2 regions of the Pseudarthrobacter kochi genome follow, and region 2 is predicted to be linked to the other one. Evidence: predicted binding sites of a transcription regulator. Region 2 holds the regulator's gene; the other holds the start of a gene.
What was found. Region 2 encodes LexA, which represses DNA repair genes until DNA is damaged. Its sites were predicted from a motif close to TCGAACANNTGTTCGA; they were not measured.

Region 1 (11,723 bases), on a different contig from region 2:
CCTGAGGCTGTTGCGGCAGCGCGCCGAGGGAAACACCGAACTCTCGGAAGTCCTGGCAGCCCTGCTCTATCTGAGTGAACGGCTGCACGGCCCCAAAAGCACGCAGCCCGCCGCAGAGGAATCCCGGCGCATGCAGGAGAACGCCGGCCGGGTGCTCGACTCCTTCCTGCAGCAGGCGCTGGCCGTCGCCGTCTGAATCTGCCCTGGTGCAGCGGCCCGCCGGCCGGGCCACTCACGCGGCTTTGACAACCGGGAGCTCGTCCCAGTGGGTTGTGTAGCGGGGGGACAGCATGTCCCGTTTCATGGTCCAGTCCGGTCCGCCCCGGATTCCGGCGTGGCCAAGGCCGATCGAGCCCCGGCCGTACCTCCGGCTAACCTCCTCAAGCAGAGGGCCGATGCCGCGTTCCTCATGTGGGTTCTCGAAGACCGCCAGCGGTGCCTGGTTGCCTGTGGGCCGCAGGTCCGTGACCATGATGCCCGCACGGACGTACTTGATGCCGTTGTCGATCCGGGGGAGCAGGGCGCAGGCGGCCCTTGCCAGGAGGACCGGGTCCGCGGTGGGCATGGGCAGGGGCACGCACACGGAAGGGTGGGAACTGGACTGCCGGTTGTAGAACGACGTGGCCGCGAATGCAGTCAGCACCTTGGCCTGAAGCCCGTGGCGTGCCAGCCGGGCGCTGGCCTGCTGGGCATAGACGCCGAGGACCTGGCGCAGGCCGGCGCCGGTGGTGATCGGAGCGGCGAACGAGCGGCTGAAGATGAGCTGGTCGCGCCCTATTCGCTGCTCCTCCAGCGGGATGCACGGAGTTCCCTGGAGTTCGAGGACCGTGCGCATCAGCACCACCGAAAAGCGGTCCCTGATCCGGATCGGATCCGCCCGGGCGAGGTCCAAAATCGAATGGATCCCCAGCCCGTTCAGCCGTTTGGTCAACTGTGCCGCAACACCCCAGAGCTCGATCACGGACAGGCCCGCCATGAGCCTTTCCTGCTGGGCGGCGGGGACGGCATCCCAGTGGCAGACGCCGTCGAACGCCGGATTGTGTTTGGCCCACTTGTTGGCCAGTTTCGCCAAGGTCTTGGTGCCTGCGATGCCAACGCAGACGGGGACGCCGACGTTCCGGCGCACTGCCGTCTTCATCGTGTGGCCCAGCCGCTGCAGCTCCTGGGGAGTGCCGCGGACGCCCAGAAAAGCCTCGTCGATGCTGTAGACCTCCAGCCACGCCGAGTAGCGGCCGAGGAGTTCCATCACCCGGGCGCTGATGTCCCCGTAGAGCTCGTAGTTGCTCGAGCGCGCCACGAGCCCCCATTCCTTTGCCCGCGGCGCGAGCTTGAACCAGGGCTCACCGAGCGGGATTCCAAGTGCCTTCGCCTCGGGGGAGCGGGTGACGGCGCAGCCGTCGTTGTTGGAGAGCACCACCAGCGGACGGCCCTCCAGGGAGGGGTCGAAGGCGCGTTCGGCGCTGGCGTAGAAGCAGTTCACATCGACGAGGGCGACGCTGCCCCGCCCGGGCCCGGCCCTAGACATGGTGGAGGCAGCGGGTCGCGACGCCCCAGATGACGAGGTCCGACAACGCCGCGACCCTGATGTCCGGGTAGCGGGGGTTGTCCGCCTGGAGGACCACGCCGGAAGTCGTGAGGCGCAGCCTCTTGACGGTGAGTTCGCCGTCGAGGACCGCGACGACGACACAGCCGTCACGGGGCTCAAGCGCCCGGTTGACGATCAGTTCGTCGCCGTCGCTGATCCCGGCGCCCTCCATGGAGTCCCCGGACACCCGGACGACATAGGTGCTGGTGATGTCCTTGATGAGGTGTTCGTTAAGGTCGATGCGGCCGTCAAAGTAGTCCTGGGCCGGGGAGGGGTAGCCTGCGGCGACCGGCACCGGCGAGATCAGGACCGACAGAAGAGAAGTGCCCGCGTCTATCACGCGGGGCCCGATGATTACGCCCACAACACACCTTTATTCGAATATATGTTCGATAGGTTCAGTGTAGTCCCGGGGACTGACATTGCGCACACGTTGCCGTATTACGCCTAACGCATGGTTGGCGCCATCTGGCGGTGCATGAGGTTCCTCGGAATGCCGTCAGGGTCCACTGTCACCCGCGGACTCCTCAGGACTCGCCCGCGTTTAATGGCGGAAAGGTGCGGCTGAAGGGGGCTGGTTGCTTCTGAGCTGGGCCCGGTGTGTCCGACGCTAGACTCCCGTTATGACAATGGGGGAGAATCGGACCAGGAGTGGGAGCCAGAGGCGCCTGGTCTGGATTCTTGTCACTGCACTGCTGCTGGTGGGGCTCGCCACCTGCCAGGGGATGCGTGACCCTAACCCTGTGATCCAAAGGTGCAAAGACGCTGGCGGAACGTGGATCGGCGCAGAATTCAGCCCCAACCCTTACTGTGCTCTGGGTTAGCATGCACCCGGGGCGGGCCGATTTGGGGGACAACGCAACATGAGACGTAGGGAGATCTTGGGTACAGCCCTGCTCATTTTTACTGCCACCATCTACACGTGGGTGACCTTCTACTTCTCGGCACATCCGCTGGCTCCCGATGGTCAGCGGCTCATCTTCTTCTGGGGGATCGACGGGAGCGCCGTCGTTGGCCTGACGTATGTGGTCGGCGGCCTGGTCGGCTGTGCCGGGATTCTCCTCCTGCTTCCGTCGCTGATTCGCCGCGTGAACCGCCGCTGGCTGCGAGTGACGACAGGGTGGGCTACAACCGTTGCCGCCGTTGCCGCAGCCCCGTTCATAGGGCTGTTTCTGCTGTTCTCGTTGCTCCTCAGCTTCGGGACTAATATCCGTGAAGTGGCCCCGGATGGGCGCTCGGTCATCGTCACCCAGGATCAATTCGACGGCGATGTCATCCATATCTACACGGAATTCGATGCCTTCCACTACAGGTGGTACAGGGAAGCGCCAGAGCTCTCCGGCCCGGGGACCATCACCAGCGAGAACTGCCGCCTCGAAACTTCCGGCGAAGCGCTTGTACTTAGCTGCGGCGCAGGCACGGTGAGGATCCACTCCGACCAGCGCCCCGCTGGCTGACAAAAGCACCGACAAGCCGCCGAGGTTCCCTTCCGGGGATCTCCGTTCCCTTTCGTAGAGCTATTCGTTCAAAAACTACTCCGCAAGTTACCCATACACGTTGCGGTCAAGTGTGCGAAAACTGCCGCATTGGTGGCCCGGACCCGAGAAAAAGTACGAGAGAGCACGCTGCGATCAGAGAGCTTAACCCTCCGGCGATGAGTCCAAGCATCACCCCAGGGGTCGTGTACCCCAGCACGTTCAGCGCGATGAAGGCTGCCACGACGAGCACGATGAAGGCGAGGAGACAACCCACCATCGCGCGCAGCCATTTGTCGGCGGATGAATCCAATCTGTGGTCGCGGGCGCGTATGACAAGCCGCAGTCCAATGGCGGCAATGGCTTGCCAGCAGGCAAGCGCGCAGATTCCCCAGACCATGGCGGGAACCGTGAGTGGCTCGACCTCCGGGAAAACAGCAACCACACTCTCCACTGCGGAGGGGAGGAACCTTCCGGCACCCGGGGAATTGTGGAGATGGACATTCGTTGCTGATCCTGATTCTCGCCCCACGAATTCGACGGACTTGCTATGAACTCTTGGCCTCAACTCACCCTGACGGCAATGATGAACGAAAAGCTGGCGCACCATACAGCTTTGTCGTGTTAACGGAGCTGTGGGTGGGCGGTGTCTGTATGCTGTGCACATGACGGCGCCGCAGATCTATGTCAGTTTCCCGGGCACAGCGCGTGAAGCGCTCGGCTTCTACGCGGACGTTTTCGGCGGAGAGCTCTCCTTGCACACATATGATGACTTCAGTCGCAGCGACGGCCCCCCAGACGCTATAGCGCACGGAATGCTCAACGGCCTTGTTGCTTTGGCGGGATCGGACGCGGCCGCAGGCCAGAAAAGTGTCCGGCTCGAAGGTGTCATGCTCTCCCTGCTGGGGACCGCCGAGCCCTCAGTTCTCCATGAGTGGTTCGACAAACTTGCCGTCGGCGGCCGGGTGGTGGACCCCCTTGCTCCGAAGCCTTGGGGCGCTTCGGACGGCCAGGTCATAGATCGTCACGGACTTCACTGGCTCATCGGATACGAACCCGGCACCTGAGCGAAGCACAGCTGCTCGCACAGTTAGCGAACGAACGCCAGCATGTGTTCCGAACCGTCGACGGACTGGATCGTGTTTCGCGTACTTGGTTAGACTTCCGTGTACGCCGGCCATCTCGACATTGTGCGGGAGACGGTCAACGGCAGGTCGGCTGGACCTCAGGCTCGAGGAAAAGCGGACGTTGCGGACCAGTTGGGAGACGCTTCCAAAGAGCCACGCACCGCCGCCCGCCAACTGCGTGAGCTCGTCGATTCGGGTGTCCGGACTTCCCCGCGCCTCCGTTCCCTGAATGAACAGGACCTCCTCTGGTATTGCCACCCCGCAGGTTCCAGAGAGCTACTCGAAGCGTCCCTAACGGGTGATGGTCAGTGGCTTCGTTGGCATCACACACGATGCCCGCTGGAGAGTAACAGCCGCTCCATCGGCACGATGGTTCCTGCCCGTGTCATCGCACCAGTCGATGTTGTACGGGACGGCCGTGACCGCCCCATCGCCGACTGCCATTTGAGAGGGGACCTCAAAGGTGTAGGTGAACCCGCCATCGTCGTTCATGGGGGTCGTTGCGTCGATGACCATCCTGCTGGTTGCGTCGTTGACGGCCACTTGGATGCGGGCGTGGTCGCCGTAGCGGGGCTTACAGTCAGCATCCGGCGCGGTGACCGTCACACTCTCGCCGGCTTTCGCAGTGGTCGGCTTCACAGAAAAGGCGGGTGGAAAACATGGCGGCTCGCCGTTCCCTGAGGAAGAAGCGCAACCGGATGCAGCACCCACTAGCAGGACGGTGCCGACCGCAATGATTACCGGACAACGCATGCTGCTAATTCGAACTCGACACCTCGGAGTGAGCTGCATTTCCTCATTATTGGTGGGGTTGGCATCGAGCGAATACACCCATCCGATATTCGTCCCCATATCGTTGCCAGAGTCTCCCGCCGCCGCTGGCTCGCATTCGCACTTCGAGGAGTGGCGAGGACCGCTGGCGCGAGCTTCCGATACGCTTTTCGGAGTTGCCGCTGTCCAAGCCGCCGAACCGTTGATTTCAGTGAGCGCAGAAGCTGACGAAGTACTCCTGCCGGACCGGCCGGCGGCCTGCTTCTGGTCCGTCCGCAACGAGGTCAGGTTCCCCGCGTGCATGTGGCCCCAGCCGGTGTCCGCTCCCGAGCGTGGCCCGCTCAGGAATGAGGACTCCGCCGCCGGAGCCAAGCCCTGGTCCGCCGCATATAGGAGTCCCTCCTGATCGGACGCTGAGACAAACGAGGCAAGTGCCGTGGCTTCGGACCACCACTCGGCGGTCCCGGTCCTGCCGAGTGGTGCGGCAGATGTCGCCGTCGTGCCGGGGCAGCAAAGTTAGCTTCGTCACGTGCTGGGATTTCGTCGAAATTCCCAGCCTCGCGGGCCCCATACTTGGAATGACCCCGGCGGACTCTTTCCTCCGCCAGGCATGAGGAGGGTCCATGAAAACTTTGAGTATTGTGAAAAGCGTTGTCACGAGCGAGTACTTTCCCGCCGCGACCGTGCTGGCCGGAGTGGCCCTGTTCTGGGGCCTCGGGCTCTTCGGCGGGTTGTCCCTTCTGAGCGACCACCAGACGCTGCTGACCACGCTCACCTGGCTGCTGTTCGTCTACGCCGCGGCCGTGCTCACGCCGCTCGCGGGAATCATCGCGGCAATGGACCTGTCACGCCGCTGGCTGCGGAACCGGGCGTCGGACACCGCGGGGTCAACCGCAACCGCGTCCGCGTAGGGTCCCGGAAGGGCCTATTCGAACCGGGACGGGTCGCCCATGCCGCGGCGGACGACTTCGGCCACGCCGCTGGAGTAGTCGATCACGGTGGTGGGCTCCGCGCCGCAGTCCCCGGAATCAATCACGGCGTCCACCACGTGCTCCAGCCGTTCCTTGATTTCCCAGCCCTGGGTCAGCGGTTCCTCCTCGTCCGGCAGCAACAGGGTGCTGGAGAGCAGCGGCTCGCCCAGTTCTGCCAGCAGTGCCTGGACCACCCGGTTGTCGGGGATGCGCACGCCTACTGTCTTCTTCTTCGGGTGCAGCAGCCGCCTGGGAACCTCCTTGGTGGCAGGCAGGATGAAGGTGTAGCTTCCGGGAGTGACAGCCTTGATGCTCCGGAACACATCGTTGTCGATCTGCACAAACTGACCCAATTGGGCGAAGTCCTTGCAGACCAGTGTGAAGTGGTGTTTGGCATCGAGATGGCGGATGGCCCTGATCCGGTCGAGCGCCTCCTTGTTCCCGATCTGCGCTCCGAGGGCGTAACAGGAGTCGGTGGGATAGGCGATCAGGCCGCCGGAACGGACGATTTCCACGGCCTGGCTGATGGAGCGGGCCTGGGGGTTTTCGGGGTGAACATCGAAGTATCTCGCCATGGGACGAGCTTACGCCCGACGGCGGCCCGCCCGGGCTGTCCGGCTAACTTGAGCCCCGCGGCGGCGTCACGCCGCGAGCGCCGCGAACATCACTGCCATCGAGGCCGCCCCCACGAGTTCCAGGCCCCTGCCAGTGGGGCCCCGGCGTGGTGCGCCGCCTGGCCCAGGATGCCGGCAGCCTCGACGCCGGCAGCTTCCGGGCCGTGGGCACTGCGGACATCCATGGCCGCGGGCATATACGTCATGGCGGCCATGGTCAGCGCGTGGTAGAGCAAGCCGCCGCGGCCGACTGGCCATCAGGGCGGCCGTGCCCGGGTCTTTCGGGAACGGGCGGCCCGGGAACGTGCACGGGCGGCCACCAATGGGGCACGGGGCGCCGGGAGACGGCGCGGAGGACGAACCACCAGGCGGCCAGGCCGAAGACGAACACCTGGGGCAGTGCGGGCCACTGGAGTCCGGGGACGAGCATCAGCACCATGGCCGTCATCATGGCGGCATGGAGTCCGAAACCGGCCCGGATATCCGGCGGCGACGTGCGGCCCGCACGGAACGCGCGGAACGCCGCGTAGAGCGACGCTGCCAGCAGCGGTGCCACCAGCCCCCAGCGCAGGAGATCATTCTCGATCAACGGTGCCCTGTCACTGCTGCTCGTCGTGGTGGATCCGCTCGTCGAGCTGCCGCAGGGGCTCCCCGCTGCCGCTCCACTGCTTGGCGATGAACTCCGCCGCGATGGACACCGCGGTCTCCTCGGGGGTCCGGGCCCCAAGGTCCAGGCCCACCGGGCTGTGCAGCCGCGCCAAGGCGTCCTCGCCCAGGCCCGCCTCCCGCAGCTTCGCGATCCGGTCCGCATGGGTCCGGCGCGAGCCCATGGCACCAATGAAGGCGATCGGCCGGCCGCGCAGGGCAACGTCCAGCAGCGGAATGTCGAACTTCGGATCGTGCGTGAGGACGCACATGACGGTGCGTTCATCCACCAGGCCCTTGTCCAACTGCTCGGCGAGGTAGCGGTGCGGCCAGGCGTTGACGACCTCCGCGGCATCGGGAAACCGCGCCGGGGTAGCGAAAACGGCCCGGGCATCGCACACCGTGACGCGGTAGCCGAGGAAGGTGCCCAGCCGGGCCAGCGCTGAGGCGAAGTCGATGGCGCCGAAGACGAGCATTCGCGGCGGCGGGGCGTAGCTCGTGAAAAAGACCCGCATCCCGGCGTCCAGCCGCTCCCCGTCGGGACCGTAGCTCAGGATGCCGGAGCGGCCCGCGGCGAGCAGGCCCTGGGTGTCGTCGCCCACGGCGAGGTTGGCCCGCTCGGATCCGAGGTCGCCCTCGAAGTCCGACGGCCGCACGATCAGGTGCCGTCCCAGCCAGCTGCTGTCCGGGTGTTCGATCACCGTGGCAACCCCAACCCGCCGCCCGTCGGCGATGTCCTGCCGGACGGCGTCGAGTTCGGCGAAGGCTTGCCGGGATACCGGCTCCACGAAGATGTCGATGATCCCGCCGCAGGTCAGGCCGACGGCGAACGCGTCGTCGTCGCTGATCCCGTAGCGCACCAGGACCGGGATGCCGTCGTCCTTGACCTGCGTGGCGAGCTCGTACACGGCGCCCTCGACGCAGCCGCCGGAAACCGATCCGACGGCTTCCCCCTCGGCGGTGACGAGCATGGACGCCCCCGGGAGGCGCGGGGCTGACTTGAAAGTGCTCACCACGGTGGCCAGGCCGGCGGTGTCACCCTTGTGCCAGCCCGGCATCATGGCTGCCAGGACATCACGCACGGTCGAACTTCAGCCTTCCCATCGCCCGGATCAGCCGGAAGGCGGACAGGCGGCCGGCCCAGTAGGAGACGCATGCCACGACCGCCACGAGCGCCAGGACCTTCACGGGGCTGGAGAGCTGCTCGGCCGCGATCCCCTTGGCGAGGCTGAGGGCGTCCAGGCTGCCGGCGGGCGCGGATGCCGGTGCGGGCGCGGGGGACGGCCGGGCCGCGGCGGGCACAGCACCCGGCGGAAGGCCCGGAAGTTCTGACGCCGGGGCCGGTATGGTCGCTCCGGAGACCTTGGCCGCGGCCGCCTGCGCTTCCGCCTCCGCATCGAGACCGGGCAAACCGCCCGCTGGAACGGTGCCGGGGGCACCCGGCGCGGTGATCATGGCCTGCAGATTGCTGGCGAACAGGGCCATCATCTGTTCGGTCACGCTGCCGATCACGCCCTTGCCCATCGCGGCCGCTTTGCCGGAAAGCGACAGCTCGGCGTTGACGGTGCCGCGGGTGGTGCCGCCTGCCTCTTCCGTCAGGAGCAGGGTCACCGTGGCGTCGGCGGTGCCCTGGCCGCGGGTCTCCTGGGCCTTGCCGCCGAGAACGGCCCGGTGTTCAGCGGCGTTGCGCTCGATGACGTTGAGCAGCCCTTTGTACTGCATGTTGACCGGACCCAGTTTTACGGTCATGCCCACCTGGTAGGCGTCGTCGGAAAGCTTGTTCAGGATCCTGGCGCCGGGGACGCAGCCGGCCACCCGTTCAAAGTCCATGATGGTGTCCCAGACGGTGTCGATCGGTGCGACGACCGAGAAAGTGCTGTCGATCTGCATTAGTTCCCTCTTCCCTTGAGTGATGACTGGCCGTCGCCGCGGATTGCGGCTGCCACCTCTGCCAAAGCCGTGTAGCTGTGTCCGCTGACGAAAGCGTCGCAGTATGGCAGGGCCGCCGCCATGCCGCCCGCCAGTGGACGGTAGCCCGGGGATGCCTTGCGTGGATTGACCCAGACGATCCGGTGGGCCAGTCGGCGCAGCCGCGCCATCTGGGCCGCGACCTGGTCGGGGTCCTCCTGGGCCCAGCCGTCCGAGAAGATCACCACCACCGCGCCGCGGGCCAGTCCGCGGCGGCCGTGTTCGTCGACGAAGTGCCGGATGCTGTCGGCAAGCCGGGTGCCGCCGGCCCAGTCCGGCGCTGCCTCTGCCGCACGGGACAGCGCCTCGTCCGGATCCCGCAGCGCCAGCTGCCGGGTCAGGCGCGTCAGCCGGGTGGAAAAGACGAAGGCCTCGGCGCCGGCGGTGGCCACCGCTCCCTGCAGAAGCGAGACGAAGATCCGCGCATACGGTTCCATGGACCCGGAGACATCGCACAGCATCACCAGCTTGCGGCGCTGCTCGCGGCGCCGGGCGTACAGCAGCCGGGTGGTGTCGGCGCCGGAGCGCCGCGCCGCGCGGACCGTGGCGCGGACATCCAGGCGGGCGCTGCTGTGGGCGGACTTGCGGGTGCGGCGGCTCAAGCGGGTTGGTGTCGCGAGCAGCAGCCGGGACGCCAGCCGCCTGATCTCCAGGACCTCAGCCTCGGTGAGCTGCGCGAACGACATCCGGTGCAGGCGTTCCTCGGCGGAGGCCATAGCCAGTACGGCCTCCCGTTCCGGGGTCTCCTCGTCCCTGCTGCTCTCCGGTCCCGCAGAGGCAACCGCCGGCGCCGTCCGCGGGTGCGCCGGTCCCTGCCCGGGGGCGCGGTCCTCGGCGGGTGAGGGCCTGGTGCGTGCTTCTTCAGGGGCTGCGGGCGGTGACGCGGCCGGGGCCGGAGCTGTGCGTGGCGGCGCGACGGGGTCAAAGCCGCCGCGGAACACCGCGGCGAAGACGGCGTCGAACACCGGCAGCTGCCCGTGCGCTGACACCAGCACCACCCGGGATGCCCAGTACAGCGTTTCGACGTCGGCTGGTGGGATCAGGCGGAGGGCTTCGGCCAGCCGGACTGCCCGGTCCGGGGAACACGACAGCCCGGCCCGGCGCAAAACGGTGATGAATGCCGCGGACAAGGCGGCCGCCTCCACCGCGGGGTGAGCGGCCGCGGTACCCTGCGCGGTCCCGGCCATCAACGGGGTCACCCGCCCGTGCCGGCCACGAGCCAGTCCGCCCCGCGGGCGCCGACCAGTTCCAGGTCGTCGCGGTTCTTGACGATCGAGCCGAGGGTCTGGTCCGCCGTCGCGGCGTCTATGTGCCCGATACCGAGCACGGCGAGGGCGGACACCCAGTCGATGGCCTCGGAGATCCCCGGCGGCTTGGCCAGGTCCAGCGAGCGCAGCCTGGTGATCACCGCGGCGGCCTGCAGGGCCAGCGGTCCGCTGCTGGCGGGCACGCGGCGTCGGACGATTTCCGCGATCCGCTCAGGTCCCGGGTAGTCGATCCAGTGGTAGAGGCAGCGCCGGGTCAGGGCATCGTGCAGGTCCCTCGTCCGGTTGGAGGTCAGGATGACGATCGGGGGATGGGTGGCCCGGATGGTGCCCAGTTCCGGGATGGTGACTGCGGCCTCGGCGAGCAGTTCGAACGTGAACGCCTCGAACTCGGCGTCGGCCCGGTCGATCTCGTCCAGCAGGAGGACCGCGGGGCGCGGGCCGGGATGTTCGATCGCCTGCAGCAGCGGCCGGCGCAGCAAGTACTCCGGGCCGAAGAGGTCGGTCTCGGTGACCGAGGCGTCCCGGACTTCCGCCAGCCGGATCCCGAGCAGCTGCCGCTGGTGGTTCCACTCGTAGAGGGCCTCGCCGGCGTCGATTCCCTCGTAGCACTGCAGCCGGTACAGCGGCGTATCCAGCAGCAGGGCCAGGGCCTTCGCCGCCTCCGTCTTGCCGACGCCCGCCTCGCCCTCCAGCAAAAGGGGTTGCGGGAGCCGGACCGCCAGGAAGAGTGCTGTAGCCAGTCCGACGTCGGCCAGGTAGTCACCGCTGTCCAGCGCCGAGATCAGGGACGGGACGTCGGGAACCCTGCGCTGCACATCCGTCTCCGCGCCGGTGCGCGCCGCAGCAGTGTTCACAGCGCGCCCGCCAGCCCCGCCAGGACACGGCGGTAGTCCTCGTCCGTGTCGACGTCCAGCGGCACGGGGCCCGGGACGCGAAGTTCGACGGCGTCGGCCGCCCGCTGCTCCAGCAGCTTCCAGACTGCCTTGTCGCCGTGCAGGGCGGCCAGCTCCGGGAGCATCCGGCGGGTGAACGCCAGGGGATGGCCGACGCCGTCGCTGTACCGGCAGACGGCGATCCCAGGGGCATCCCGCCCGCTGGTTGCCTCGCCCCGGAACAGGAGCTCCAGCAGTGCGCGGGCGTCGACGGAACGGACGCCCGGCTGGTCACCGAGCAGCAGGACAACGGCGTCCGTATCCGGGTGGAGTGCGGCAACACCGGCGGCGATGGAGGAGGAACAGCCCTCTCCGAAGTCCGGGTTGAGCACAATCTCGCAGCCGGTGGTGTCGACCGTGCGCTGGA
Region 2 (11,723 bases):
CCCCCGGCAGCACCAGGGTCTCCCCGCTGGCCGCCAGCTACTGTGCTGCGCGCTGCAATTTGACCTCGATGGAGTCAACCCGCTCAGCAAAAACTTCATTCCGTGCCCAGGCGCTGTTGAGACCGGACACGATGGACTGCACGCCGGCGGCGTCGAGCCCGTCGTCAAGGTAGAGCAGCACCCGGAGTTCCGGGCCGGAGCCGCCGCCCGGAAGCTGCGTTCCGTCGGCGGCCAGTGCGGCAACTCCACCGCCTGGATGAATTTCAACACGGCGGACCGCGGGAAAGCCAACCGCGGCCTCGCCGAGGCTCCGGGCGAGCTCCGGATCAGCGTACGACGGAGCCCAGACCCGCTGCTGCGCGAGGGCCCACACCGCGGGCCGGCGCACCACGAACGTGACCGCGGAGCCCGGGTCGAGCACCAGCAATTCTGCGCCCTCAGCGACCGCGGAGAGTGCCGCGCGGGCAGCATAAACGGCCACGGGGCGGGCCTCCGGGTGCCAGGCCTTGAGCGAAGCGGCGGAGGTGAACACGGGCAGCGCTGTCCGGCCGTCGGGGGCCTTGAGCGTCACGAGGGCCATGTCGGCCTGCTTGTCGGCATGCAGGCCGTTGGCGCCTTCGGCTTCTTCGGCGAGAGTGGCGAGGATCGGCACGAATACCCGTGCCGTGGCCAGTGCTGCCACCACCGTCGCCTCGTCGCCATCGCCGGCGGCGAGGGCAGCAAGTGCCGCGAGGTAACCGGGGTCTGCGGCGCCGTCGTCGTCCTCGAAATTGTGGATCCTGGCGTCGTCGCCGGACAGGCTGCGGCCCGCCCAGGGCTGGCCTGCCGAGTCCGCCGCCCCGCCGGCGCCGGCGAGGGCCGCCGCGATGTGCCCGGGCAACGGGCGGGGCAGGGCGGGAAGGTCAGCTGCGCGCTCGCCCGCGGGACGGTGTTCCATGCTGTGGTCTTACCTAGCGGCGGCCGGCGACGTCGAGGGCCTCAGGCAGCGTGAAGTTGCCGTTGTAGAGGGCCTTGCCGACGATCGCGCCTTCTACGCCGAGGGGCACGAGGGAGCGCAGGACTTTGAGGTCATCCAGGCTGGAGATCCCGCCGGAGGCGACGACGGGTTTGCCGGTCTTCTCCACCATCTGGCGCAGCAGTTCGACGTTGGGTCCCTGGAGGGTGCCGTCCTTGGTGACGTCGGTGACGACGTAGCGCGAGCAGCCGGCCTCTTCGAGGCGTCCGAGGACGTCCCAGAGGTCACCGCCCTCCTTGGTCCAGCCGCGGCCGGCCAGAGTGGTGCCGCGGACATCCAGCCCGACGGCGATCTTGTCGCCGAAGCGCTCGATCACCCGGGCAGTCCACTCCGGGTTTTCCAGCGCCGCAGTGCCCAGGTTCACACGGGCGACGCCCAGGTCGAGGGCTTTCTCGAGCGACTCGTCGTCGCGCAGGCCGCCGGAGAGCTCCACCTTGATGTCGAGCCGGCCGACCACTTCGCGGAGCAGCCCGGCGTTGGAGCCGCGTCCGAAGGCTGCGTCGAGGTCCACGAGGTGGACCCATTCCGCGCCCTGCTGCTGCCAGTTGAGCGCGGCTTCCAGCGGAGTGCCATAGCTTGTTTCGCTGCCGGCCTCGCCCTGGACAAGGCGCACGGCCTGGCCGTTGACGACGTCGACGGCGGGCAGCAGCTCCAGCACGGGCAGCGGGGTTTCGGTGGTCATCGGGGATCCTCGGCTCTTCAGGGGCGGCTAGTGGTCGGGGTGCTGCGGGGCGTCAGGAGGCCGGCAGCGTCAGGAGGTACGCGGCGAGCAGCGCCATCGCGGCCAGGACGTAGAACACGGCCTGGACCCAGCGCGGGCTCTTCTGCTGGCGGAAGGACAGCGCGCCGCCGACCAGCAGGCCGGCGAGCCCCATCAGCACTATGGACCACATCTAGGCGGTCCCGGCTTCCGTGGCCGCGGCTTCGGCGGTCCCGGAACGAACCCGCAGGCCCTCGACCCAGTTGCGCAACAGGCGCGCACCGGCGTCGCCGGATTTTTCGGGGTGGAACTGGGTGGCGCACAGGGGGCCGTTTTCCACGGCCGCGATGAACGGGGCGCCGTGCTCGGACCAGGTGACGAGCGGCGCTGCCATCCGGGGCTGGATCACGTCGAAGTCCCACTTCTGGACGCCGTAGGAGTGCACGAAGTAGAAGCGCTCGTTTTCGACACCGGCGAAGAGCCTGGAGCCCTCCGGAACGGACACGGTGTTCCAGCCCATGTGCGGCACGACGTCGGCGGGGAGGAGTTCGACCTTGCCGGGCCACTCCCCCATGCCTTCGGCTTCGGTGCCGTGCTCGACGCCGGCTTCGAAGAGGACCTGGAGGCCAACGCAGATGGCCAGCACGGGCCGGCCGCCGGCGACGCGCCGTCCGATCATGCGGACGGCGTCGACGGCCTTGAGTTCCCGCATCACCGTTTCGAACGCACCGACGCCGGGGACCACGAGGCCGTCGGCGTTGAGCACGTCCTCGGGCCCGGAGCTGAGGATGACCTCGGCGCCGGCGCGTTCGAGGGCGCGGACGGCGGAACGGACGTTGCCGGAGCCGTAGTCCAGGACTGTGACGGTGGGCTTGCCCTCGGGCGAGGCGGGCTTCCTCCCGGCGTCCGGGTTGATGATGGCGCCGCCCTGCAGCACCTTGCCGGTCACAGGGCACCCTTGGTCGACGGGATGCCCTTGACACGGGGATCCGGCTCGACGGCTGCGCGCAGGGCACGCGCGAAGGCTTTGAACTGGGCCTCGACGATGTGGTGCGGATCCCGGCCGGCGGTGACGTTCATGTGCAGGCAGATTCCGGCGTGCAGGGTGATGGCCTCGAAGACGTGGCGGGTCAGGGACCCGGTGAAGTGTCCGCCGATCAGGTGGTACTCCTGGCCGGCGGGCTCGCCGCCGTGCACGAGGTACGGGCGTCCGGAGACGTCGACGACGGCGTGCGCGAGGGCCTCGTCGAGGGGGACCGTGGCTTCGCCGAACCGGCGGATCCCGGCCTTGTTCCCGAGCGCAGTGCGCAGGACCTCGCCGAAGGTAATGGCAACGTCCTCGACCGTGTGGTGGACGTCAATGTGCGTGTCGCCGGTGGCCTTGACCGTCATATCGATCAGGGAGTGCTTGCTCAGCGCCGTCAGCATGTGGTCGTAGAACGGGACCGAAGTGCTGATGTCCGAGACGCCGGTGCCGTCCAGGTTGATCTCGACCAGCACGGAGGATTCGCTGGTGGTCCGTTCCATGCGTGCGGTCCGGCCCTCGGCAGCGGTTGATCCGGTGTTGCTCATGTGCGTGTCCTTTGGATGACGACGGTTGGATGACGACGGTGCCCGGCGAACAGGGCAGTGTGGATGTCCGGTGTTAAGTCTAGGCGGGCTGCACTGCGCGGCCGGCCAGGATCCGCTCGAGGGCTTCGAGGAAGGCTGTGGTTTCCGTCTCAGTCCCGGCCGTGACCCGCAGGTGCCCGGCAATGCCAACGTCCCGGATGAGCACACCGGCGTCGAGCAGCCCCTGCCAGATCTCGTGCGGGTTGTCGAGGCCGCCGAAGAAGACGTAGTTCGAATCGGAAGCAGCCGGCTTGAGGCCCATCCGCTGCAGCTCGGACACAATCCTGTCCCGCTGGCGCTTGATGTCCTCGACGTCTGCCATCAGCGCGACCCGGTGGTGCAGGGCGGCCAGGGCTGCCGCCTGGGTGATGGCCGAAAGGTGGTATGGGAGCCGGACCAGGCGCAGAGCGTCAGTGACCTCCGGCGCAGCCGCCATGTAGCCGACACGGGCACCGGCAAGGGCGAAGGCCTTGCTCATGGTGCGCGAGATGATCAGCCGTTCCCGGCCGGGCAGGAGCGTGAGGGCGCTGGGCGTGCCGTCGTGGGCGAACTCGTGGTAGGCCTCGTCGACGATCACGATGGTCTGGCTGGCTTCGCCGGCCTCGTACACGGCCTCCACGACGTCGAGCCCCAGGCCCGTGCCGGTGGGGTTGTTCGGGGAGCACAGGAAGACGATGTTGGGCTGGAGTTCGCGGACCTGGCGGGCGGCCGACTCGGCGCTCAGTCCGTAGTCGTCGGCGCGGACGCCCACGATGTACCCGGTGTCCGTGCCGGCGGCCAGCAGCGGGTACATGGAGTAGGTGGGAGGGAACCCAAGGGCGGTGCGGCCCGGGCCGCCGAAGGCCTGGAGGATCTGCTGGAGTACCTCGTTGGAGCCGTTCGCGGCCCAGATGTTGTCGGCGCCCAGTCCGTGACCCAGGTACTCCGCCAGGGCTTCGCGCAGCTCGGTGAATTCGCGGTCCGGATACCGGTTCAGGCCTGCGGCGGCGATCGTGACGGCCTCGGAGATGGCAGCCCGAACATCGGCCGGGACACCATGGGTGTTCTCGTTGACGTTGAGCAGGATGGGGACCTCCAGCTGCGGCGCGCCGTAGGGCGTCAGGCCGCGCAGATTGGTCCGGAGGGGAAGTCGGTTCAGGCGCTCTAACTGGTCAGTCACCTCACTAGTTTAAGTGAGATCGCCGCGGGCCCCGAAACTGTGACGCCCCGCAGGGCCCGGCTGACGGGGTCGAACGCGCTACTTGGACGGGATGAAGAGGGCCTGGCCCGGCACGACGCGGGCGGCGTCGAGGTTGTTCAGCTGGATGATATCGGTCACGACATCGCGGGGATCGCGCTCCGGCGCCACGGCTTCGGCGATGGCCCAGAGTGACTCGCCCGGCTGCACTGTCACGGTGACCGTGGGGGTCAGTGACAGCTCGGAGGCGGATTCCGCCGCTTTGGCGGGCGCGTTAAGGAAGCCGCTGAAGGACAGGATGAGGGCGGCCAGCAGGATCAGCGGCACGCCGATGAAGACGAAGCGTCCCCGCCGGGTGAGCTTGAGCGGCGCCTGCCGCACCCGCAGTGCGGGCGCTGCGGGATTGTGCCGGCGAATGGAACTGTCCCGGCTGATGGAGCTGTCCCGGCTGATGGAGCTGTCCTGGTTGGCCGGCGCATACCCGCCGACGGATGCACCGCCGTCGGGCCGGCCGTAGTTGCCGAATGCGTCGCGGCCGAAAGTGTCGTGAAACGCGCTTGATGCTGACATGAACTGAGCCCTCCTGGACCATACTGTGCCGCCCGGCGTACTCCACCTGCTTGCCGCCAACCGGTCTAACCTTCGAACAAAGAACCGAACGTCGCGCTGTGCCCGAGCAGTGCCCCAGCCTCAAACAGAGAATGACTAGAACACATATTCGAACCTTGCTTGTTCTGTTTTAGCACTTATTGACGAACATTGTCGAGACTCGCTAGAACAAATGTTTGAAAAAGCGGTGTGGCTGGCCTACGTTTGAGTCAAAGAACAACCACTTCTGCAGTTGATCAGCAGGGTCTGACATTTCAGGCCGGAAGTTCCCGGCATCCGCAGCCACGGCGGCCGGGCGGAACGGAAAGGCGTTGGCGAACATGGCAGCACAAGCCACTGGCGGCAGGGCCACCCAGCGAACCCCGCAGGCAGCCCGGCCCCCCAAGAGCCTCACCGTCCGGCAAAAGAAGATCCTGGAAACCATCCAGCGCTCGGTCACCGACAACGGCTATCCGCCGTCCATGCGCGAGATCGGCGACACCGTGGGACTGGCCAGCCTGTCCAGCGTCACCCACCAGCTCTCACAGCTGGAAAAACTTGGCTACCTGCGGCGCGATCCCAAACGCCCCCGGGCCATGGAAGTGCTGATGCCGTTGACCCTCGATGAGGGAACCCCAAAGATTTCCGGGGCCGCGAAGTCCGGCGGGCTGCGCACAGTGGGCGGATTGTCCGTGTCCGAGCTGGCCAGCGCCACCGACACCGCCATGGTGCCGCTGGTGGGCCGCATCGCCGCCGGCGGACCGATCCTGGCCGACCAGGTCGTGGAGGACGTCATGCCCCTGCCCCGCCAGCTGGTGGGCCACGGGGAACTCTTTATGCTCAAGGTCGCGGGAGATTCCATGATCGATGCGGCCATCTGCGACGGCGACTGGGTGGTTGTGCGCCAGCAGGGCGACGCCGTCAACGGCGACATTGTCGCCGCATTGCTGGACGACGAGGCAACAGTCAAGACGTTCCGCCAGCGCGACGGCCACACCTGGCTGCTGCCGCAGAACACCCAGTACGAGCCCATCCTCGGCGATCACGCCGTGATCATGGGCAAAGTCGTCTCGGTGCTTCGCTCCCTCTAGGACCGGTCGGCACCAGCACCGCAGCACTAGCAGCGGCCCGCGCGTCCCGGCCCCGCCCCCGTCCGTAGTCAGCTGGCTGGCTGGCCGGATTCTTTCGCGAGCCGTTCCAGGGCCGCGAGGGCGATGGCGGGGTCGGTGGTGGGCCAGAAGGGCGGCAGGGCAGCGCGGAGGAATCCGCCGTAGCGTTCGGTGGACAGCCGGGAGTCCAGCACGGCCACCACTCCCCTGTCCGTCGTTGTGCGGATCAGCCGGCCGGCGCCCTGGGCCAGGCGGATGGCGGCGTGGGTCGCGGAAACGCTCATAAAGCCGTTACCCCCGGCCTGGGCCACCGCGCGGGACCGCGCCGTCATCAGGGGATCATCGGGCCGCGGGAACGGAATCCGGTCGATCACGACGAGGCGGCAGGAGGCCCCGGGCACGTCGACACCCTGCCATAGGGACATGGTGCCAAAGAGGCAGGTGTCCGGTTCGTCGGCGAACTGCTTCACGAGCGCCGTCATGGTCGAATCCCCCTGGCACAGGATGCTCATGTCCAGTCGCGGCCGCATGGCCTCAGCGGCGTCCTCCGCCGCGCGCCGGGAGGAGAACAGGCACAGGGCCCCGCCGCCGGAGGCCCGGATCAGCTTCTCGAGCTCGTCGAGGGCTTCCGGAGAGGTGCCGCGGCCGGGTTTGGGCAGGTGCTTCGCAACGTAGAGGATGCCCTGTTTCGGGTATTCGAAAGGCGAGCCGACGTCGACCCCGGTCCAGCTGGGGGCGCCGGGTCCGACCAGGCCGAGACCGCCGGCAGCAGGTTCGAAGGCTGACCCGATCGCCAGGGTGGCCGAGGTCAGGATGACGGTGTGGTCCGCGAACAGGCCCTCACGGAGCCGTCCCGCGACGCTGAGGGGGGCGACGTTGATCAGGGCGGGCGCGGACTCGTCGGGCTGGGAGTAGCCCTGCTGTGGGTCGAAGGTGCTGTTCCTGGAAAACCAGACCACTTCGCGGTTTTCCCGCGCCGCCAGCAGCCGTTCGCACAGCTCCAGGATCACCATGAGGCGGGACCGCGCGAGCTGCCGGCCGCCGTCGGCCGTGTTGGCGCTGTCCCCTTTGGAGTCGGAGAGCGCCGCGCGGCAGGCGTCCCGCAACTGGTCCACGCAGTCCAGCTGTTCGCTGTTGAGGCCGTTGGGCATGAGTCCGCTGGGGACCCCTTCGATGGCGAGTTCGAGGTTGGACGCGGCGTTGTTCAGGGCATCAACGGTGATGCCGGTGTGCTTCCGTGCCCCGGACGCGGCGGCGTGCACCATCGCGACGGAGAGCTGGCCGGAGACGGCACCGGTCACCCGGTCCTGGAGTTCGTGGGCTTCATCGACCACCACAACGTCGTATTCGGGCAGCACGGCAAGGCCCTCGAAGGCGCTGACGGCCAGCATGGCGTGGTTGGTGACCACGACGTCGGCGTCCGCGGCGTTCCGGCGGGCCAGTTCGCTGAAGCATTCGGCAGCGAGCGGGCATTTCTGCGCGCCAAGGCACTCCATCGAGGTGACCGAGACCTGCCGCCAGGCGCGGTCTGTCACCCCGGGCAGGAGTTCGTCGCGGTCCCCCGTCACGGTGTCCTCGGCCCATTCGCGCAGCCGGACGACTTCCTTGCCGAGCTGGGACGAGGGTCCGCCCATCGCCGCGGCGAAATGCGGCACGGAGGTATCCTCGCCGAGCGAGAACAGCTGCCCTTCCGAGGGTTCTTCCGAGGGGAAACCGCCGTCGAGTTTGTGGCGGCACACGTAGTTGGAACGGCCCTTGACGAGGGCGATCTTAACGGGCCGTTCGAGCGCCGGGGTGATGGTCTTCAGCAGCCGGGGCAGGTCGCGGCCGACAATCTGGGTCTGCAGGGCCAGGGTGGCGGTGGAGACCAGGGTGGGCTTGTCGCTCACGAGCGAATGGGCGATGAGCGGAATCAGGTACGCCAGGGACTTGCCGGTGCCGGTTCCGGCCTGGACCAGCAGATGGTCGCCGCTGTCAATCGCGTGCGCCACCTGCCGGGCCATTTCGTGCTGGCCGTCGCGGCTCTGGCCACCCATGCCCGACACGGCACGGTCGAGGAGTTCGATGACGAACTCCTCGCCGGCCGGGCCGCCTGTCCTGGCTGAACGCTTTCCGGCGGATGCAGTCTCCCCGGCGTCCGTCCCGGCGGGGTCCACTGGTGCCGGGCCCTGAGTTGCCGGGTCCTCCCCCGCCGGATCGCCCGTGTCTGTGTCCGCCCCGGTCACCGCTGCCTCAGTCATTGCTGATGAACGAATCCAGTTCAGCGGCGAATCCTTCGCGCACCATCACGACGGCGCGGGTGCCCGCTTCCTCGTGGTCGAGGCTGACGATCTCGGCGTCGGTCTCGTGCAGCTTGCTGAGCAGGTCGCCGCGGTTGTACGGGATCATCAGTTCCAGCTTCACGCTGGGCCGCGGGATGCCTTCGCTGATGGCCTTGAGCAGTTCCGGGATGCCTTCGCCCGTGCGTGCCGAGACCACAACGTGGCGCGGTTCGCGCTGCTTGAGCCGTTCGATCACGAAGGGGTCGGCGGCGTCGGCCTTGTTCAGGACGATGATTTCCGGCACCTTGCGTGCGTCGACTTCGCTGAACACCTTACGGACCGCGGCGATCTGGCCTTCCGGATCCGGGTGGGAGACGTCCACGACGTGCAGGATCAGGTCCGCGTCGGCGACTTCCTCCAGGGTGGAGCGGAAGGCCTCCACGAGCTGTGTGGGCAGCGAACGGACGAAGCCGACAGTGTCGGCGAGGGTGTAGCCCAGCCCGTCCGAGGTCTCCGCCTTGCGGACCGTCGGGTCCAGCGTGGCGAACAGGGCGTTCTCCACGAGGACACCGGCGTCGGTCAGCCGGTTCAGCAGCGAGGACTTGCCGGCGTTGGTGTACCCGGCGATCGCGACGGAGGGCACAGCATTACGACGGCGGTTGGCCCGCTTGGTCTCGCGGGCCGGCTTCATCGCGGCGATTTCACGCCGCAGCTTGGCCATCCGGGTGCGGATCCGGCGGCGGTCCAGTTCGATTTTGGTTTCACCGGGACCACGCGAACCCATGCCGGCACCCGCACCGCCCACCTGGCCACCGGCCTGGCGGGACATCGAGTCACCCCAGCCGCGCAGGCGCGGGAGCAGGTATTCGAGCTGGGCCAGTTCCACCTGGGCCTTGCCCTCGCGGCTCTTGGCGTGCTGGGCAAAGATGTCCAGGATCAGGGCGGTGCGGTCGATGACCTTGACTTTGACGATGTCTTCGAGGCTGCGGCGCTGGGACGGGGCCAGTTCGGCGTCGACGACGACGGTGTCCGCGCCGGTGGACATCACGATGTCCTTGAGCTCCTGGGCTTTGCCGGAACCGAGGAAGGTTCCGGGGTCGGGCTTGGCGCGGCGCTGGACGATGCCGTCCAGGACCTCCGACCCGGCGGTCTCGGCGAGGGCGGCGAGTTCGCGGAGCGAGTTCTCGGCATCGGCGAGGGTTCCTTCGCTCCAGAGACCGGCCAGGACGACGCGCTCGAGGCGCAGCTGCCGGTATTCGACCTCGGTGACGTCCTCGAGTTCGGTCGACAAGCCGGCGGTACGGCGCAGGGCGTGCCGTTCCTCGAGGTCCTGCTGGTCGCCGTCGTACGTGCTGTGTCCCTCGTCCAGCCGGGAGATCGCCTGCGCCTTGCCGAGCACCGACGTGGGCCCACCGGCAGCCGGGGCTGCCTTCCGGGCAGGGGTGTCCTTGGAGAGGATCCGGTCGATGACAGCCTGGATTTCCGCAGGACTCATGTCCTGGGCTGCTGAATCGGGTCCGGTGTTGGGCTGACTGGTCATGGTCTCCTTTAGAGGTTCGGCAGTTTCAGAATAGTGCCGATCGGGGCTGGGTGGGGCGGTATTCGCGCTGGGCTGACGACTATTGGTCAATCGGTGTCTCCTGGATGCCTGCGGCAGCGGTGCCGGGGGCAGGGTGGGCTCCGCGCAGGAGCGGTGAGAAGGGGGAACAGGCGTGGTGGTCGCCTTGGGGAGGGAGAGACTGTCCGCCCGGCCGCGCTCCAGTGAGCACTGCCAAACTCCAAGAGGGTCGGGCGCCAGCGGTGGGTCCTTTTCAGGAGCATCGTGGGGTGGCGCACTGAGCGGAAGGTAACTACCTGCGTCGCTGCGGGGACGGGTGTTAACCCGTGCCGGCTACTTGAAGTTCAGGAACATGTCTTTAAGACTAGCAGATGGGAAAGGCACCCCCGGTCCCCCGCCGCGGTTTCGCCTGCGGGCCGTCAGCCAACTAATCTGGGCAGTTATGGAGTCTGCACACTATTTCAGCGCCCAGCCTGCCGGGCCGTTCACCCGCAAGCCACTGACCGTGGAGCTGGCCGGTGAAACCAGGCAGTTGCAGACGTCCTCGGGCATCTTCAGCCCGGACAACATCGACAAGGGCACGGCCGTGCTGCTGGCCGAGGCTCCCGCCCCGGCACCGCAGGGCACGCTGCTGGACATCGGCTCCGGCTGGGGTCCGATCGCGCTGACCATGGCCCTGCGGGCACCGCACTCGCAGGTCTACGCCGTGGACGTCAACGAACGCTGCGTAACGCTGACCAACGAAAACGCGGCCTTGCTGGGACTGGGCAATGTCACGGCCAGCACGCCCGACGCCGTCGACCCGGAGCTCCGCTTTGATACCATCTGGTCCAACCCGCCCATCCGGATCGGCAAGGACGAACTCCACGCCCTGTTGCTCCTCTGGCTGCCGCGGCTGGCGCCAGGCGGTTCCGCGTGGCTTGTCGTGCAGAAGAACCTGGGCTCGGATTCACTGCAGCGCTGGCTCGCAGCGGAGCTGGACAGCAGCTTCACCGTGACGCGCGAGAGCACCTCAAAGTCGTTCCGCATCCTTCGGGTCAGGAAAGCGTCCCGCTAGCCACGATCACCGCGGGTCCGCTGAGCTCGACGTGCTCGTGGCCCTCCGCACCGAGGAAGAACTTCACGCCGACGGCGCCTCCCGGGACGTGGACGTTCCAAACGTCCGGGGCGCCCTGGCCGGCCCAGTGGCGGATTGCGACCGCTGCGGCACAGGCGCCGGTGCCGCAGGATTGCGTTTCCCCGACTCCCCGCTCGTGAACGCGCATCGTGATGGTGCCGACGCCCTCATGGACCAGCGGCTCGGAGGGCACAACGAACTCGACGTTGGTGCCGTGGGGCGGGGCCGGATCCACGTGCGGAGCGCTAAACAGATGCGTGGCCTCCAGCTCGGCGAGTTCGGCCAGCGCCACGACGGTGTGCGGATTGCCCATGCTCACGGACAGCGCGGGCCGGGCGACCTCCAGCCCCGCCGCGCTGACCAGCGAGTCCATGGCCCGCGCGGTGGCCTCGCCCGGGAAGATGAACTCCCAGGGACCCATGTCGACGGCGTAGCCGCCGGCGGTGCGGACGATCGTCTTGGCGCCGCCACGGGTGCCGATGGTCAGTGACTCGCCGGCGGGGAGGTCTACGAGGCCTTCGGTGATCAGGAAGTGCACAAAGACGCGGACACCGTTGCCGCACATCTCGGACAGCGAGCCGTCTCCG

Region 1: a site for LexA is predicted at 1,963-1,978, ahead of ACZY0Y_RS04720 (LexA family protein). Genes of this name have one in related genera too.

The regions. Positions count from the first base shown of each region.
Region 1 is NZ_JBVAYV010000005.1:122,632-134,354, reverse strand. It holds gene ACZY0Y_RS04730 (AfsR/SARP family transcriptional regulator) at 1-196, shown strand, start outside; gene ACZY0Y_RS04725 (Y-family DNA polymerase) at 233-1,525, opposite strand; gene ACZY0Y_RS04720 (LexA family protein) at 1,518-1,949, opposite strand; gene ACZY0Y_RS04715 (hypothetical protein) at 2,467-3,042, shown strand; gene ACZY0Y_RS04710 (DUF2975 domain-containing protein) at 3,149-3,505, opposite strand; gene ACZY0Y_RS04705 (VOC family protein) at 3,726-4,127, shown strand; gene ACZY0Y_RS04700 (hypothetical protein) at 4,479-4,826, opposite strand; gene ACZY0Y_RS04695 (hypothetical protein) at 5,582-5,869, shown strand; gene ACZY0Y_RS04690 (L-threonylcarbamoyladenylate synthase) at 5,884-6,504, opposite strand; gene ACZY0Y_RS04685 (hypothetical protein) at 6,594-6,749, opposite strand; gene ACZY0Y_RS04680 (DUF5134 domain-containing protein) at 6,761-7,132, opposite strand; gene ACZY0Y_RS04675 (XdhC family protein) at 7,143-8,270, opposite strand; gene ACZY0Y_RS04670 (SRPBCC family protein) at 8,263-9,078, opposite strand; gene ACZY0Y_RS04665 (vWA domain-containing protein) at 9,078-10,355, opposite strand; gene ACZY0Y_RS04660 (AAA family ATPase) at 10,352-11,278, opposite strand; gene ACZY0Y_RS04655 (nucleotidyltransferase family protein) at 11,275-11,723, opposite strand, start outside.
Region 2 is NZ_JBVAYV010000003.1:47,921-59,643, forward strand. It holds gene ACZY0Y_RS02380 (SseB family protein) at 38-937, opposite strand; gene priA (bifunctional 1-(5-phosphoribosyl)-5-((5-phosphoribosylamino)methylideneamino)imidazole-4-carboxamide isomerase/phosphoribosylanthranilate isomerase PriA) at 951-1,697, opposite strand; gene ACZY0Y_RS02390 (CG2302 family histidine operon protein) at 1,750-1,908, opposite strand; gene hisH (imidazole glycerol phosphate synthase subunit HisH) at 1,909-2,664, opposite strand; gene hisB (imidazoleglycerol-phosphate dehydratase HisB) at 2,661-3,287, opposite strand; gene ACZY0Y_RS02405 (histidinol-phosphate transaminase) at 3,367-4,485, opposite strand; gene ACZY0Y_RS02410 (LysM peptidoglycan-binding domain-containing protein) at 4,564-5,073, opposite strand; gene lexA (transcriptional repressor LexA) at 5,433-6,182, shown strand; gene ACZY0Y_RS02420 (ATP-dependent DNA helicase) at 6,251-8,440, opposite strand; gene hflX (GTPase HflX) at 8,433-10,001, opposite strand; gene ACZY0Y_RS02430 (class I SAM-dependent methyltransferase) at 10,462-11,076, shown strand; gene dapF (diaminopimelate epimerase) at 11,057-11,723, opposite strand, start outside.